2 regions of the Capillibacterium thermochitinicola genome follow, and region 2 is predicted to be linked to the other one. Evidence: a T-box and tRNA genes for the amino acid it is inferred to sense, from the RefSeq annotation. Region 2 holds a T-box; the other holds one or more tRNA genes.
The links. The T-box of region 2 lies ahead of ileS (isoleucine--tRNA ligase). A T-box ahead of a tRNA ligase gene usually reads a tRNA of that ligase, here a tRNA-Ile.

Region 1 (7,379 bases), on a different contig from region 2:
CGACTTGGCTTTGGCGCTGGCGGCGCGGGGGCTGCGGATCGAAGCGCCGATTCCCGGCAAATCGGCGGTCGGGATCGAAGTACCCAACCAGGAAGCGCGGGTTGTTACCCTCCGCGAAGTCATCGAGTCCCGTGCTTTTTGGAGCGCCGGAAAACTGGGGATCGCCATGGGGGTGGACATCACCGGGGAACCGAGTGTGGCCAACCTGGACCGCATGCCCCACCTTTTGATTGCGGGGGCGACCGGCTCCGGGAAAAGTGTCTGCCTGAATGCTTTACTGCTTTCCCTTTTATACCGGGCCTCACCGGTGGAGGTGAAACTGGTTCTGATTGACCCGAAACGGGTTGAGCTGTCGGTTTATGACGGCATTCCCCATCTGGCCGCGCCCGTGGTTACCGAGGCGAAAAAGGCGGCCGCGGTGCTCAAGGCAGTTGTGGCGGAGATGGAGGCGCGGTACAAGGCCTTTGCCGAAAAAGGGGTACGGGATATTGCCCGCTATAACCGGGCGGTGAAGGCGGATGAGCTCCCCATGCCCTATATGGTCGTGGTTATTGATGAGTTGGCCGATTTGATGATGGTGGCCCCGGTGGACGTGGAGGATGCCATCTGTCGCTTGGCCCAGATGGCACGGGCGACCGGGATTCACCTGGTGGTGGCCACCCAAAGACCGTCGGTGGATGTGATCACCGGCTTAATCAAGGCCAATATTCCGTCCCGGATTGCCTTTGCCGTTTCTTCGCAGGTGGACTCGCGGACAATTCTGGATAGTGCCGGGGCCGAACAGTTGTTGGGCCGGGGCGATATGCTCTTTGCGCCGGTGGGTGCTTTAAAACCCGTCCGGTTGCAAGGGGCTTTGGTCTCGGATGAAGAGATTAAACTGGTCACCGATCATTGGCGGCGGCAAGGGGACCCCGAGTACGTGGAGACCCTGGCCAATCCACCGGCGGCGGAAGCCCGGGGTGACCTGACGGCAGAAGAAGATGAACTGTTCTGGGATGCGGTGCAATTGGTGATCGATCAGGAACAGGCTTCCGCTTCTTCCCTGCAGCGCCGCTTCCGGATTGGTTATACGCGGGCGGCCCGTTTGATTGATATGATGGAAGAGAAAGGCTTTGTCGGCCCGCACGAAGGGAGTAAACCCCGGGCCGTGCTGATCAACCGCCGCCAGCTGGAAGAGCTTAGAAAGAACAATTCTTAAGCGATTGACTTTATTTTGCAGGAGGAGTTACGGGCGGCTCCCACGAATTCTTTGCAACAAGAAAGCCGTGTTTAGCAGGCGCTTTGCTTGGGAGGGACAAGAAGTGAAAGAGATTGGAGCAATCTTAAAAGCAGCGCGCGAAGAAAAAGGATTATCCTTAGAAGATCTGCAGATGCTGACCAAGATTCGGGCCCACCAGTTGGAAGCCATAGAAGCGGGCGATTTTCATAAACTCCCTGGAGAGGTTTATGTACGTGGTTTCATCATCAACTACGCCAAAAATGTGGGGTTGGACCCCGAGCAGATTTTGGCGCGGTATTATGCAGAGAAGAAACAGGCGGTTCCGGAAGAACCCGACCCGGTACCGGACGCCGGAGCGGAAGACACCGCTTCCTTCCGAAGGGTCATGACCCGGAAAAGTTTGGAGAGTACGAATGCGGGAATGAAGAAAGCCAATCGTTTGGTGATGGCCAGTGTCGGCCTGGTTGTGGTGGTCGGGCTCGCGGTCGGGAAGTATTTTGCCGGGAAGCCGGCTGCGGTTACCACGACGGAGAACGGACCGGCGGTGGTGACGGAAGAGAAGGCTACGCCTCCCGCCAATTCACCATCGGTGGCCGGGCCGGCGGAAGGCAAGGGCCAGACGGGAGAAGCCGCTACGGGAGAGCGGGAAACAGCCGTTGCGACACCGGTTTTGCCCGCGGATGAAAGACACCTGGTCGTAGAAGCTCGCGAAGTGGTCTGGCTTGGTCTTTACCAGTTGCCGGCCCGCACCATCATCTTTGAAGGCACCCTCCAGCCCGGCGAAAGGCGCGAATGGTTCCTGGCTGCCGATGTCTCCTTACGGATTGGTAATGCCGGGGGCGTCCGTGTCTTTTATGAAGGACAGGATCTCGGGACCCTTGGCTCCTCCGGGCAGGTGATTACGAGGGAGATCACGGTGGACTAAAGCGGACTTGTCTTTTTGCAAAGAGGAGATTTGCCCGGGGGGACGAATAAGCCAATAGGTGAAGAAGATGGATCGGTTAACAAACGAAAAGATTATTAGCGACGTAAAAGAGAATAATGATATTGTTGCGGTGGTCTCTGAGTATGTTAACCTGAAACAGAGTGGACGCTCCTTCACCGGCTTGTGCCCCTTTCATAGTGAGAAAACCCCGTCTTTTACCGTGAGCCGGGAAAAACAGCTTTTCTACTGTTTTGGCTGCGGGGCGGGGGGCGATGTCCTTTCTTTTATCATGCGGATTGAGAACCTCTCTTTTGGTGCGGCCCTTCGTTTTTTGGCCGAACGGGCGAATATGAGGTTGCCGGAGTTTGAGCCGTCGCCGACGGGGCAAAAACAGAAGGAAGAGCGGGAACGGCTTTACCGGTTGAATGCCTTTGCAGCCGAATTCTACAAGAAGATTCTCTGGCAGACCAAGACAGGGGAGAAGGCTGTGGCTTACCTGGAAGCCCGCGGGATCACCCGGGCGACGGCCGAGAAGTTTGGCCTGGGTTACGCGCCGCCCCAATGGAGGGCGCTGGTTGGCCTTTTCCGGAAAAAAGGGGTCCCCCTTGATGAGGCGGAAAAGGCCGGTCTGGTCTGCGGCGGCGCGGAAGGTTACTATGACCGTTTCCGCGACCGGTTGCTGTTTCCGATCACCGATCCCCGGGGGCGGGTGATCGGCTTCGGCGGGCGGATTCTTGGGGAAGGCCAACCGAAATACTTAAACTCACCGGAGACGGTGCTTTACCAAAAAAGCCGTTCCCTCTACGGGCTGGCGGAAGCCCGGGAAGGGATACGCCGGCAGGGACGGGTAATTATCGTTGAGGGATACATGGATGTGATCCAAGCTCACCAACATGGGATTGATGAGGTGGTTGCTTCTTCCGGGACAGCCTTGACGCCGGAACAAGTCCGCCTCTTGAAGCGTTATAGCGATAAGGTCTTTATCGCCTACGACGCCGATGCGGCCGGGGAGGCGGCAACGATCCGGGGACTGGATCTCCTGGCGGCGGCGGGGGCGGAGGTCCGCGTGGTCCGTTTGCCGGCCGGCGAAGATCCCGATTCCCTGTTGAAGAAGGAAGGAGCCGCGGGTTTTCGGCGCTACGTGGCGGAGAGTGTTGACCTATTCACCTTTAAACTGGCATATATTCTTGAGAAAGCAGATCTTGCGACCCCGACCGGAAAGGCCCAAGCGGTCCAGCGGGTCTTCCCGCTCCTCACGCAGATGCAAAATGAAATCGCCCGGGAGGCCTACCTTAAGCAAACCGCAGCGGCAGTGGGGGTCTCCGAAGCGTCCATTTACGACCAATGGCGCATATACAAGTACAATTTAAGGAAAAATAAACAACGTTTGGATATAAAAAACAACCAGCGGCATACTAATGATATTGCCCCGGCCCGCCGGCGACAACCGGACGCTTTGGCGGGGGAAAAGGAACTTTTACCGCTGGAAAGAGAACTTTTGCGGGGCTGTTTGCAGGAGAAAGATTTTTTTGCGCGAATAAGAAGAACGTTAATAGAGATCAAGTTCTCCGCCCCGCTTTACGACCGTTTACGGCAGCAACTGGTGGAGTGGGATCTGTCCGGAGAGTGGCCGCCACCGGCTGACGCTTTCCCTCCGGAAATCCGGGGCTTATATATGGAGCTGTTGGCCGAAAACCAGATGAACCCCTTGCCGGTTGACCTGGACGGTTGTCTGAAGCGACTGCGCCAGCGCCAGCTAACCGAGGAGATCCGCCGTTTGGAACAAGAGGTGGCGGTGAGCCTGGATGGGCAGGTGGAAGGGGTTTCTCCGCTTAAGTTGCAGGAGAACTTGGCGTTATTAAACGAACTCCATAAGAAACTCCGGGAAGAGTTTCCAACCTTCTCTGGCTTAATATAAAATTTGATTACGATTACTCGATTATTTCTCCGGTTTTCTCTGGGAAGGATGATTGAAAAAGTGAGTAAAGAAAAAGAGGTTAAAAAGGCTGATTTGTCCTTGGATGAGCAAGTGAAAGGGAAAGAAGAGCACGAAGCACTCAAAGCAGCCGCGATCAATGAGATCCTTTCTTTAGGCAAGAAAAAGGGTGTGGTGACGTATAAGGACATCATGGACACCTTTGACCACATCGATCTTGCACCGGAGGAAATTGACGGGATCTACGAACTTTTGACCAGTAAAGGCATTGATTTTGTGGCTGAAGATGAGGAACCCAAGGACAGCGAGGTAAGCGACAGTGAAATAGAGAACGATGTCGATCTTTCCCTCCCGGAAGGCATTGCGTTGGACGATCCGGTCCGGATGTATCTGAAAGAGATCGGGCGGGTGCCCCTTTTGTCGCCGGAAGACGAATTGGAACTGGCGCGCCGGGCACAGGCCGGTGATGAAAACGCCAAACGGCGGCTGGCCGAAGCCAACCTGCGTCTGGTGGTGAGTATCGCCAAAAGGTATGTCGGCCGGGGCATGCTGTTTCTTGATCTAATCCAGGAAGGTAACCTGGGCTTGATTAAAGCCGTGGAAAAATTCGACTACCACAAAGGGTTTAAATTTAGCACCTATGCGACCTGGTGGATCCGGCAGGCGATCACGCGGGCGATCGCCGACCAAGCGCGGACGATCCGGATACCCGTCCATATGGTGGAGACCATCAATAAACTGATCCGCGTTTCCAGGCAGCTTTTGCAGACGCTGGGACGGGAACCGACCGCGGAGGAGATTGCCGAAGAGATGGGCATGAATGTGGAGCGGGTCCGTGAGATCATCAAGATTGCACAGGAGCCGGTCTCCCTTGAGACGCCGATTGGGGAAGAAGAAGACAGTCATCTGGGCGATTTCATCGAAGACCAGGATGTGCCGGCCCCGGCCGAAGCCGCTTCTTTCCGCTTGCTCAAAGAACAGCTGGAAGAGGTGCTGGACACTTTGACTTCTCGGGAGGAGAAGGTTTTGCGGCTCCGTTTTGGTCTGGAAGACGGACGCGCCCGGACTTTGGAAGAAGTTGGCCAGGTCTTTGGGGTGACCAGAGAACGGATCCGCCAGATTGAAGCCAAAGCCTTGCGGAAACTGCGTCATCCCAGCCGGAGTAAGAAGCTGAAGGATTTTCTGGAATAGGCGCCGGTACCCTTGACGGAAGGAAAAAAAGGGGGTATAATTTACGTTGCGCAATAAACTCCTCGATAGCTCAACGGTAGAGCACCCGGCTGTTAACCGGGCGGTTGTTGGTTCGAATCCAACTCGGGGAGCCATAATTGTTTGGGCCCATAGCTCAGCGGTGGAGCAGTCGGCTCATAACCGATCGGTCCCTGGTTCGAATCCAGGTGGGCCCACCAATAAATCTAAGATGCTTATTGGAGAAAAGTGGCAGGTCACCACTTTTTTTTGTTATCATGCGGCTCCGCCGGTGGCGAGGCCCTGTTGGATTGGTAAATAAAGGTAATACACCGAAAAGATTGCGGGGCAAGAAGGAAATGCGGGGACAACCGCGAAAATAGTAAATTAAAAGTTATCATGTACAGTCCTTGGTTTATATTATTATAAAAAGCAAACTGTTGGGACGCAAACAGAAGGTGGAACATGAATGCCGACTGTGCGGGAGATTACCTCGATCTTGGAAGAACTGGCACCCTTGGCGTTGGCCGAATCCTGGGATAACGTCGGTTTACAGGTTGGCCGCTTCGACCGCGAAGTCACCGGTCTTTTACTGGCTTTGGATTTTTCCGCGGCGGTGCTGGCTGAGGCCCGGCAGAAACAGGCAAATCTGATTGTCACTCATCACCCCTTGATCTTTAAACCCCTCAATAATCTCCAGTTTGACCGGCCCGGAGGCGAGGTTTGGGAGGAGATGATTGCTGGGGGTTTTGTTGTATATGCCATGCACACCAATTTTGACCGGGCCGCTGACGGCTTAAACCAGTACCTGGCCGAACTTTTACAGCTCAGCCAGGTGGAACCGGTGGAAGAAGGGGCCGAAGAACACCTTAAACTGGTGGTCTATGTCCCGGAAGACCACGTCGAACCGGTTTTTGCCGCTTTGACGGCGGCGGGTGCCGGTTGGATCGGCAATTATAGCCATTGCACTTTCCGGACTTCAGGGGTGGGGACGTTTTTACCGCGCGACGGGGCCAATCCCTTTTTCGGTGAAGTCGGCGCCGTTTCTTCCGTTCCGGAGGTGCGGTTGGAGACGATTATTCCGGCCCGGAAACGGGAAAGCATTATCAAAGCGATGTTGGCCGCCCATCCTTACGAAGAGGTGGCTTACGACCTCTACCCGGTCGTCCAAAAAGGCGGCCGCGCCGGACTGGGGCGGGTCGGAAGGTTACCGAAACCGCAACCGTTCTCCGGTTTTTTGGCGGAGGTCAAGACCTTGTTTAACGACGAAACCTTGCGGTGGGGCGGTTTTCCGCGGGAAACGGTAAGTAAGATCGCGGTGATCGGCGGCAGCGGCGGTAAATACCTGGGCCAGGCGAAACGGAAAGGGGCGGAGGTTCTGATCACCTCCGATCTGGGTTACCATGATTTTCTCCATGCCGAGCAGCTCGGGATGACCATAGTGGAAGTGGGACACCACACCATTGAGGCGGTTGGCCTAAAACGGATTAAGGAATATTTAGAAAAAGACCAGTCATTGACGCCTGAGTTTAAAGCACGGATCTACCTTAGTGAACACTACATAAAACCCTACTCATTCTATTAGTGGCAATGAAGGGAGGGGCCTGGTGCCTGCCGTTACGGCTAACCGGGACTACAAAGGAGGGTTTCAAAATGGCCAAAAAGTGCGAGCTATGTGGTAAAGTTATTTCAGCGGAGCGGCTGGAGGCTTTACCGGAAACCAAACGGTGTGTCAAGTGTGCTAAGGAGAAGGGCTCCGATATTGTCGCCCGCCGGTCCGAGATCGGGATGGATATCGACACTTATAAAGATCTGCTGGGTGCAATCCGTAGTTAATGATGGACAAAAAGCGGGATTTATCGTTATTATATCGTTATCAGGAGGCCCGGCGTCGCCTAGCGGCTTGTGTGGATGAGCTTGCCGCTTGGGAAGGGCGAAGGGTGCTTGCCGACCTGGAAAACCAGGTCCTGACGGCAAGGGAAGAGGTCGAACAGATTCAGAACGAACGTACTCGCTTGAAGATGGAGAATCGACGATTGGAAGGGGAATGCCGGGATTACGAAGCGCAGCTTCGTGACCTGGAGACCACTTTGTACAGTGGAAAGATTTCA
Region 2 (7,379 bases):
AAAAGGGCGACTCCCAAAGGGATAAACATTACCATCGCCAGTAAGATTAGGATTTTGCCCACCCGGTTTAGAACCAACCGCAACCTCATTTTTTATCCTGCTCCTTATTAGTGGTAAAACAGCTTCTCCACCTCTGGAACCAGCTTTTTCAGGGCAAAGACAATCACATGATCCGACGGGTGGATCCAGGTGTCGCCCCGGGGTACGATGACCTGATCCTCATGGATCACGGCGCCGATCAGTATCCCGGGGGGAAGCCCCAGATCCCGTAGTTTCCCTTTGGTCACCGGGGAATTGGGCTCCGGGATCACCTCCAGGATCTCGGCGTCCCCCGATTGCAAGAGGTTGATATGGACAATATTGCTTTTCCGCACAAGCTTCAGAACGGTGTTTACAGTCAACAGCCGCGGCGTGATGGCCGCCGTCACCCCGACGGTGTCGGCCAGGGGGATATAATCCTCCCGGCCAATCTCGCAGATCACCTCTTGCACGCCGAGTTTGCGAGCCAGAAGACTGGCCATCAGATTATTGCTCTCTTTCCCCAGGAGGGAAACGAAAGCATCATCCGGGCCCAAATTTTGCTCTTCCAAAGCCTCCTTGTTGGTCGGATCGGCGCAGATGATTTCACATCCGGGTAACTCGGCGGCAAGCGCCGCACAGAGCTCCGGGTCGGGTTCGAGGACGACAATCTCCGGTCTTTTCTTCTTTTGGAGTAACAGACGGATAAAATACTGGGCAATTAAGCCCCCGCCGGCGATCACCACCCGCCGGAACACCGGGGTTTTCTTTTTGGTCAAGCCGTTTAAGTGTTGGAACCCAAAGGTCTCCCCAAGGACTAAGATTTTATCGTTGGGTAAGAGGCGGGTTTCCCCCCGCGGGATCAGGGCTTTCCCCTCACGGGCGACCGCAACGATGGTAAACCGGTCCAGGTTAAGGTCGGCGATCCGCTGGCCGGCAATCTCCATCTCCTGGGTGACCTTAAGCCCGACGAGACTAAGTTTCCCATCATAAAAATACTCGACATCGGTGGCCATCGGCACGGCAATTAAACGGAAGATCTCCTGGGCGGCCAAGTGTTCGGGGTTGATAATCCGGTCGATGCCGTAATGGGAATAGGAAAGGATGTAAGGATGATAGGAAGTATAGTCGGGGTTGCGGATCCGGGCCACGGTCATTGGCACCCCGCTTTGTTTCGCCGTCATACAGGCAATCATGTTTAACTCATCATTTTCAGTGACGGCGAGGATAATATCGACGTTTTTAATATCCACCGCTTCCAAAATCCGCGCGCTGGCCCCATTACCGGCCACCGTCATCACATCCAGATCGGCCGCCGCAATCTTTAAAACCTCCGGGTCCTTATCGATAATAATCACATCATGGCCTTCTTCGGAGAGGGCTTTTGAAATGTTATAACCAACACGGCCAAGGCCGACAACGACAATCCGCATTTTCGCTTCCCCCAGTAGAGTAAATTGCCCCTAAGTGTGCCTGGATAAATCCATTAGTAAATTCTGAAATACTCTTTATTATAGGATCAATTTTCGAAAAACGCAACCAAGGACAAAAAAGGATCTCTCTGTCGCCAGAGGGATCCTTCCTTGTCCCCAAAGCATCGTTGCTTATATCTTTTCCACTTTCAACCCGGCCGGATACCCGTTAATATCCCATTCAGTCAAGTCCCCGTTTTGGTCGGCCGCCTTTTCGATAGCCACCGCCAGGGTCTCCTCCTGGATATAGGCTTGGTAAGCCTCAATGGCGGCGGATACTTCCGGGCCCGCCCAGTAGGTGATCCGGATCCGGTCCGTCAACTCAAACTGGGCATTTTTCCGCATATTCTGCACCTTGGAGACAATCTCCCGGGCCAGCCCTTCTTGGACGAGCGCCGGCGTCAGGGTGGTCTCCAGGATGACATAGTTGTCCCGGTCCGCCTCCATGGCGTAACCAGGCCGGTCCGCCGTCCGGATCTCCAGATCCTCCGCCGTCAATTGGACCGTCTTGCCGTCCACCGTTAGGGTGAGCTGGCCGTCGGCCCGCAACTTTTTCACCAAGTCCACGGCGGCACTCGCCGCAAGAGCCTGGCCGATCTGTTTCATCAAAGGACCGTATTTCGGACCGAGGACGGCAAAATTGGGCTTCACTGTATAGTCCACATAGTCGTCGGGTGCCTCCACGTAGTGAATGGCTTTGACGTTCAACTCCTCTTTCACCAGATCCTCCATGGGCTTCAACAGCATTTCGTGCTTGCGGTCAATCCGGAGCGCAGCCAGGGGCTGCCGGACTTTGATCTGCACCCGGTTCCGGGCGGCCCGTCCCAGGGAGACCAGATCAATCACCAGGCCCATGTGCCGTTCCAGCTCAACGTCGATCAGCTTTTCGTCGGGTGCCGGGTAATACTCCACGTGCACGGAGGGCTGCTTCGCCGGGCCGCGCACCAGGTTGCCGTAGATGTCCTCCGCCAGGAAGGGGGCGAAGGGAGCCATCAACTTGGCCACACCCACCAGCACTTCCCATAAGGTGCGGTAGACCGCTTTTTTGTTCTGGTTCATCTCCGGCGCCCAGAACCGTTCGCGGTTGCGCCGGACATACCAGTTGGAGAGGTCGTCAATCACAAAGTTTTGGATGGCCCGGACCACTTTGGTCAGTTCGTATTCGGCCATGTCAGCCCGAATTTGCTTGGTGACCGAGTTAAACCGGGAGACCAGCCAGCGGTCGATCTCTTCCCGTTCGGCCACCGGGACGTCGTAGTTTTCCGGATCGGCCCCGTCAATATTGGCATAGAGGGTGAAGAAGGCATAGACGTTCAACAAGGTCCCGAAGAACCGGGCGGCGACCTCCTTCAACCCTTCCTCGTCAAACCGTGTCGGCATCCAGGGTGGCGAAACCGCCAGCAGGTACCAGCGGGTGGCGTCGGCCCCGTATTTGTCAAACAGATTCCAGGGGTCGACGGTATTCCCCCGGGATTTGGACATTTTTTGTCCGTTCTTGTCCAAGACCAGGTCGTTCACGACCACACTCTTGAAGGCCGGCTGGTCAAAGAGGAATGTGGAGATCGCTAGGAGCGAGTAAAACCAACCCCGCGTCTGGTCGATCCCTTCGCAGATAAAGTCGGCCGGGAACAGCTTGTCAAAATCATCCTTATGCTCGAAGGGATAATGCCACTGGGCATAAGGCATCGAACCCGAATCAAACCAGCAGTCGATGACCTCCGGCGTCCGGGTCATCCGCCCGCCGCATTCGCACTTCAGGTGCACCTCATCGATATAGGGCCGGTGGAGGTCCAGGTTCGCCACGTCCACCGGTTCCAAGGCCCGCTCGGCCAGTTCCTGCCGGGAGCCGACCGCCGTCAGCCGCCGGCAGCTTTCACAGCGCCAGATGTTGAGCGGCGTCCCCCAGTAACGGTCCCGCGAGAGGGACCAGTCAATCACGTTCTCCAGCCAGTTGCCGAAACGGCCTTTCCCCACATGCTCCGGATACCATTTGATCTTCTTGTTGTTGGCCACCAAACGGTCTTTATATTTCGTCACCGCAATATACCAGGATTGACGGGCGTAGTAGAGGAGGGGCGTATCACACCGCCAGCAGTAGGGGTAGGAGTGGGTGATCCGCTCCTTCTTAAAGAGTTTCCCCTCGGCCTTCAAATGGTCCGTGATCTCCTCGTCGGCGTCCCGGACAAAGCGGCCCGCCCAGAGCGGAACTTCGGCGGTAAATTTGCCCTCCTTATCCACCGGTTGCAACACCGGCAGGTTATGCTTGCGCCCCAATTGGTAGTCGTCTTCACCAAAGGCCGGTGCGATGTGGACGATGCCGGTCCCATCCTCGGTGGAGACAAAGTCGGCGCCGTAAACGCGGAAGGCCGGGTCGTCAGCTTTCAGGAAGGGGAGGAGTTGCTCATACTCGGTTCCCAAAAGGTCTTCACCCTTTACCTCTTCGAGGATCTCCGCCTCTTTCCCCAGGACCGGCGTCACCCGCTCGCGGACCAGAATGTAGACCGCGTCGTCACCGGGACGCCGCGCCTTCACGTAAGTGAAGGCCGGATTAACCGCCAGGGCCACGTTGGACGGGAGCGTCCAGGGGGTCGTGGTCCAGACCAGAAAGTACTCGTTCTCCTTGCCCTTGACCTTCATGCGGACATAGATCGAATTGATCTTTTCTTCCTTATAACCAAGGGAAACCTCGTGGGAGGCCAGGGGGGTCCCACACCGGCTGCAGTACGGCATGATCTTGTACCCTTCGTAGATCAGCCCGGCCTCAAAGTATTGCTTCAGGATCCACCAGACGCTTTCGATATAATCGTTATCCAAGGTAATGTAGGGATTATCCAGATCGATCCAGTAACCGATCCGTTCGGTCATCCGCCGCCATTCCTTTTCGTAGGTAAAGACCGATTCGCGGCACTCCCGGTTAAAGGCCTCGATCCCGTACTCCTCAATCCCCTGTTTCGAGGAGAGCCCCAGTTTCTTTTCGACTTCGATCTCCACCGGCAGGCCGTGCGTGTCCCAACCGGCCTTCCGGTTGACCTGATAACCTTCCATGGTTTTGTAACGGCAGACCGTATCCTTGATCGTCCGCGCGAGGACATGGTGAATGCCGGGCCGTCCATTGGCGGTCGGCGGGCCCTCGTAAAAGATAAAGGAGGGTGCGCCCTTCCGCGCATCCACACTCAATTTCACCATATCTTGGGCCAACCACTGTTCCAAAATTGCTTCTTCCCGTTGACGCGCCGGACTCTTGACATCGACTTCTCGAAACTTTCCACCCATCATCAGTCAAACTCCTTTCCCTGGCAAAACTTTTTTCACCCAGATAAACTGGGCGATTCGATCAATACATAAAAGACGAAATCAAGTGTTCAACCAAGCCCTACGGCCTCACGGAGGCCAAACTGTATAAATTTAGAAAAGATAGTTAAAAAAAGAAAAACCGTCCGCAAAGGGACGGTTTGATCGACCGTGGTACCACCCAATTTGGTGAAGACCAAGGCCCGGTGGCCATTGATCCCACCCACTTCTTGCCCGTTAACGGTGGCTTCCGTCCGGACTTACTCCCCGTTCGGCCCGGAGGCTCCAGGCTGATCTTCATGCCGGTCGTGGTTATCCCCTTCCCACCACCCGGGGACTCTCTGTTACCCGTTACGGCATTACTCGTCCTTTCCTCGCCTGTTTCATCCTGAGTTTTTACCTTAAACGCTTGCGTTGCGCAAAGATCATTCTTTATTGTAGCCGAAGATTACTGGAAAGTCAATGCTTGCCTTTTGCCCCGCCCCTCCGGCGGCGGCCGTCTTCCCAAGCTTTAAAGCGAAGGAATCTTTCCCCCAAATGTGGAATAATGGATTAAGGATTTGACATGGATTTTATGAGGTGAACGATGGAACCAGTATACTTTACCGTCGCCCAGGAACAGACGTGGGAACAGAAGATCGAACGTTCACGCTTCATCGGCCACGCCGCGCCGGTGGCCGATGCCGACGAAGCCCAGGCCTTTATTGGCCGGATCAAAACCGAAGTTCATCCCCAGGCCACCCACAACTGTTTCGCCTACCGGATCGGCCTGGGCGAAAACCCGGTCACCTACTATAGCGACCATGGGGAGCCGTCCGGGACCGCCGGCCGGCCGATTCTCAACGCCATCCTGCAACAGGAGCTCACCAATACGGTGGTGGTGGTCACCCGCTACTTCGGCGGAAAAAAACTGGGTGTCCGGGGCTTAATCGACGCCTACCATTCCACCGCCCTACAAACACTCCTCGCCGCCGGGCGGCGTCCTTTTCGCCCCACCTTCACACTGACCTTGACGCTGCCGTACCCGCAGTTACCAGTCGTCAACCGTCTGCTCCAGACCTACGAAGGCAAGCTTGTCAAGGAGGAGTACGGCGCGGTGGTCAGCCTGACCGTCCATGTTCCGGAAAGCAACCGTGCCGCTTTAACCGGCGCTTTGCAGGGACTGTCCGCCGTGAAATGGGCGGAGGGGCACTGACGCCCCCCGTCTTCCATACAGCCAAGAACACGAATGAACTACTCGTTCAATCCCCTTTCTCAATTTTATGCTCTTGGCGGAGGGCCCTTTTCCGGCCACCGGAATATCTTAATACTAAAGAAATGAGTTTACCACCGATTAAACTCGTTTCTCGCCAACCCATCCTTTCTCCGGCCTTGACCGCACCAAAGGCCAATCTGTCTCTGGACAATGCCATTTGATTCCGGGCGGTTTTTACCGCCCTTTTTTAAAGAGCCGGCCAGTTCCTTTCGCCCAAGGATCTCCCGAAAAACCGTTTTCTGGACCATGATAAATCCTTGACAGCGGCCGCCTTCTTTGTTACAATGAAGGTCGAAGATGTTTAAAACCCGTGCCGAAGTGGCGGAATTGGCAGACGCAGTAGACTCAAAATCTACCGCCCTCAAAAGCGTGCCGGTTCGAGTCCGGCCTTCGGCACCAAGAAAAATCACCCCATTAAGGGGGTTTTTTTTATGCGCTTTTTTGGTCATATTACAGATAAAACCCGATTTTTGCAATGTTAACCCATTGGAAACCTAAAATTCAGTAGGGTTTTTCCGGAAGAACACGAAACATTAACGGCGGGAACGCTTCGCCCTTTCATACACTACTAAGCTACTTGCTGTTGGAGGTGGAACCTTGTCTTTCTGGTCTAATTTATGGTCGGATTTGTTTTGGGTTGTACCTCTGGTCGGAATTGTGACTTTACTGGTGGTCTGGTCTTATTACCGTCAGATTAAAAAGGCGGATCCCGGTAACGAAAAGATGCAGGAGATTAGCCATGCGATCCGCACCGGTGCTTTTGCCTTTATTCGTCGGGAATACACCAGCGTCGCCTGGGTCTTGTTAATCGCCCTCCCCATCATCTATTTCACCTTGGATCTGCCCACCCTGGTCACTTTTCTGATCGGTGCTTTCCTTTCGTTGCTGGCCGGGTTTATCGGGATGAACGCGGCGACCCTGGCCAACGTCCGGACGGCCCAGGCTGCGAAAAATGGAACCGTGGCAGCTTTACAGATCGCCTTCCCCGCCGGTGCAATTATGGGTTTGACCGTCGTTGGTCTGAACCTGGTCGGAATTTCCGTCCTTTATCTCCTCTTTGGCGAGCCGGAATTACTTACCGGATACGGCTTAGGCTCTTCTTTGGTGGCTTTGTTTGCCCGCTTTGGGGGCGGGATCTATACGAAAGCGGCCGACGTCGGCGCGGATCTCGTTGGTAAATTGGAAGAAGGAATTCCGGAAGACGACCCGCGGAACCCGGCGGTCATCGCCGATAACGTCGGGGATAACGTCGGGGATGTCTGTGGCATGGGCAGCGACCTTTTTGAAAGCGAAGCGGAAGTGATGGTGGCCGCCATGTCGCTCGGGGCAACTTTAACCGCCCG

Region 1: it encodes a tRNA-Ile, which carries the amino acid that the T-box ahead of ileS (isoleucine--tRNA ligase) is inferred to sense. The anticodon was not compared.

The regions. Positions count from the first base shown of each region.
Region 1 covers NZ_JAAKDE010000004.1:13,468-20,846, reverse strand. Annotated here, with positions in the region: gene G5B42_RS02300 (DNA translocase FtsK) at 1-1,198, shown strand, start outside; gene G5B42_RS02295 (helix-turn-helix domain-containing protein) at 1,302-2,144, shown strand; gene dnaG (DNA primase) at 2,212-4,062, shown strand; gene rpoD (RNA polymerase sigma factor RpoD) at 4,174-5,271, shown strand; tRNA gene G5B42_RS02280 (tRNA-Asn) at 5,331-5,405, shown strand; tRNA gene G5B42_RS02275 (tRNA-Ile) at 5,415-5,489, shown strand; gene G5B42_RS02270 (Nif3-like dinuclear metal center hexameric protein) at 5,738-6,853, shown strand; gene G5B42_RS02265 (TraR/DksA C4-type zinc finger protein) at 6,922-7,104, shown strand; gene G5B42_RS02260 (zinc ribbon domain-containing protein) at 7,107-7,379, shown strand, end outside.
Region 2 covers NZ_JAAKDE010000005.1:9,996-17,374, reverse strand. Annotated here, with positions in the region: gene G5B42_RS03370 (TrkH family potassium uptake protein) at 1-89, opposite strand, end outside; gene trkA (Trk system potassium transporter TrkA) at 108-1,451, opposite strand; gene ileS (isoleucine--tRNA ligase) at 1,623-4,766, opposite strand; T-box leader at 4,931-5,165, opposite strand; gene G5B42_RS03355 (IMPACT family protein) at 5,368-5,976, shown strand; tRNA gene G5B42_RS03350 (tRNA-Leu) at 6,349-6,435, shown strand; gene G5B42_RS03345 (sodium-translocating pyrophosphatase) at 6,634-7,379, shown strand, end outside.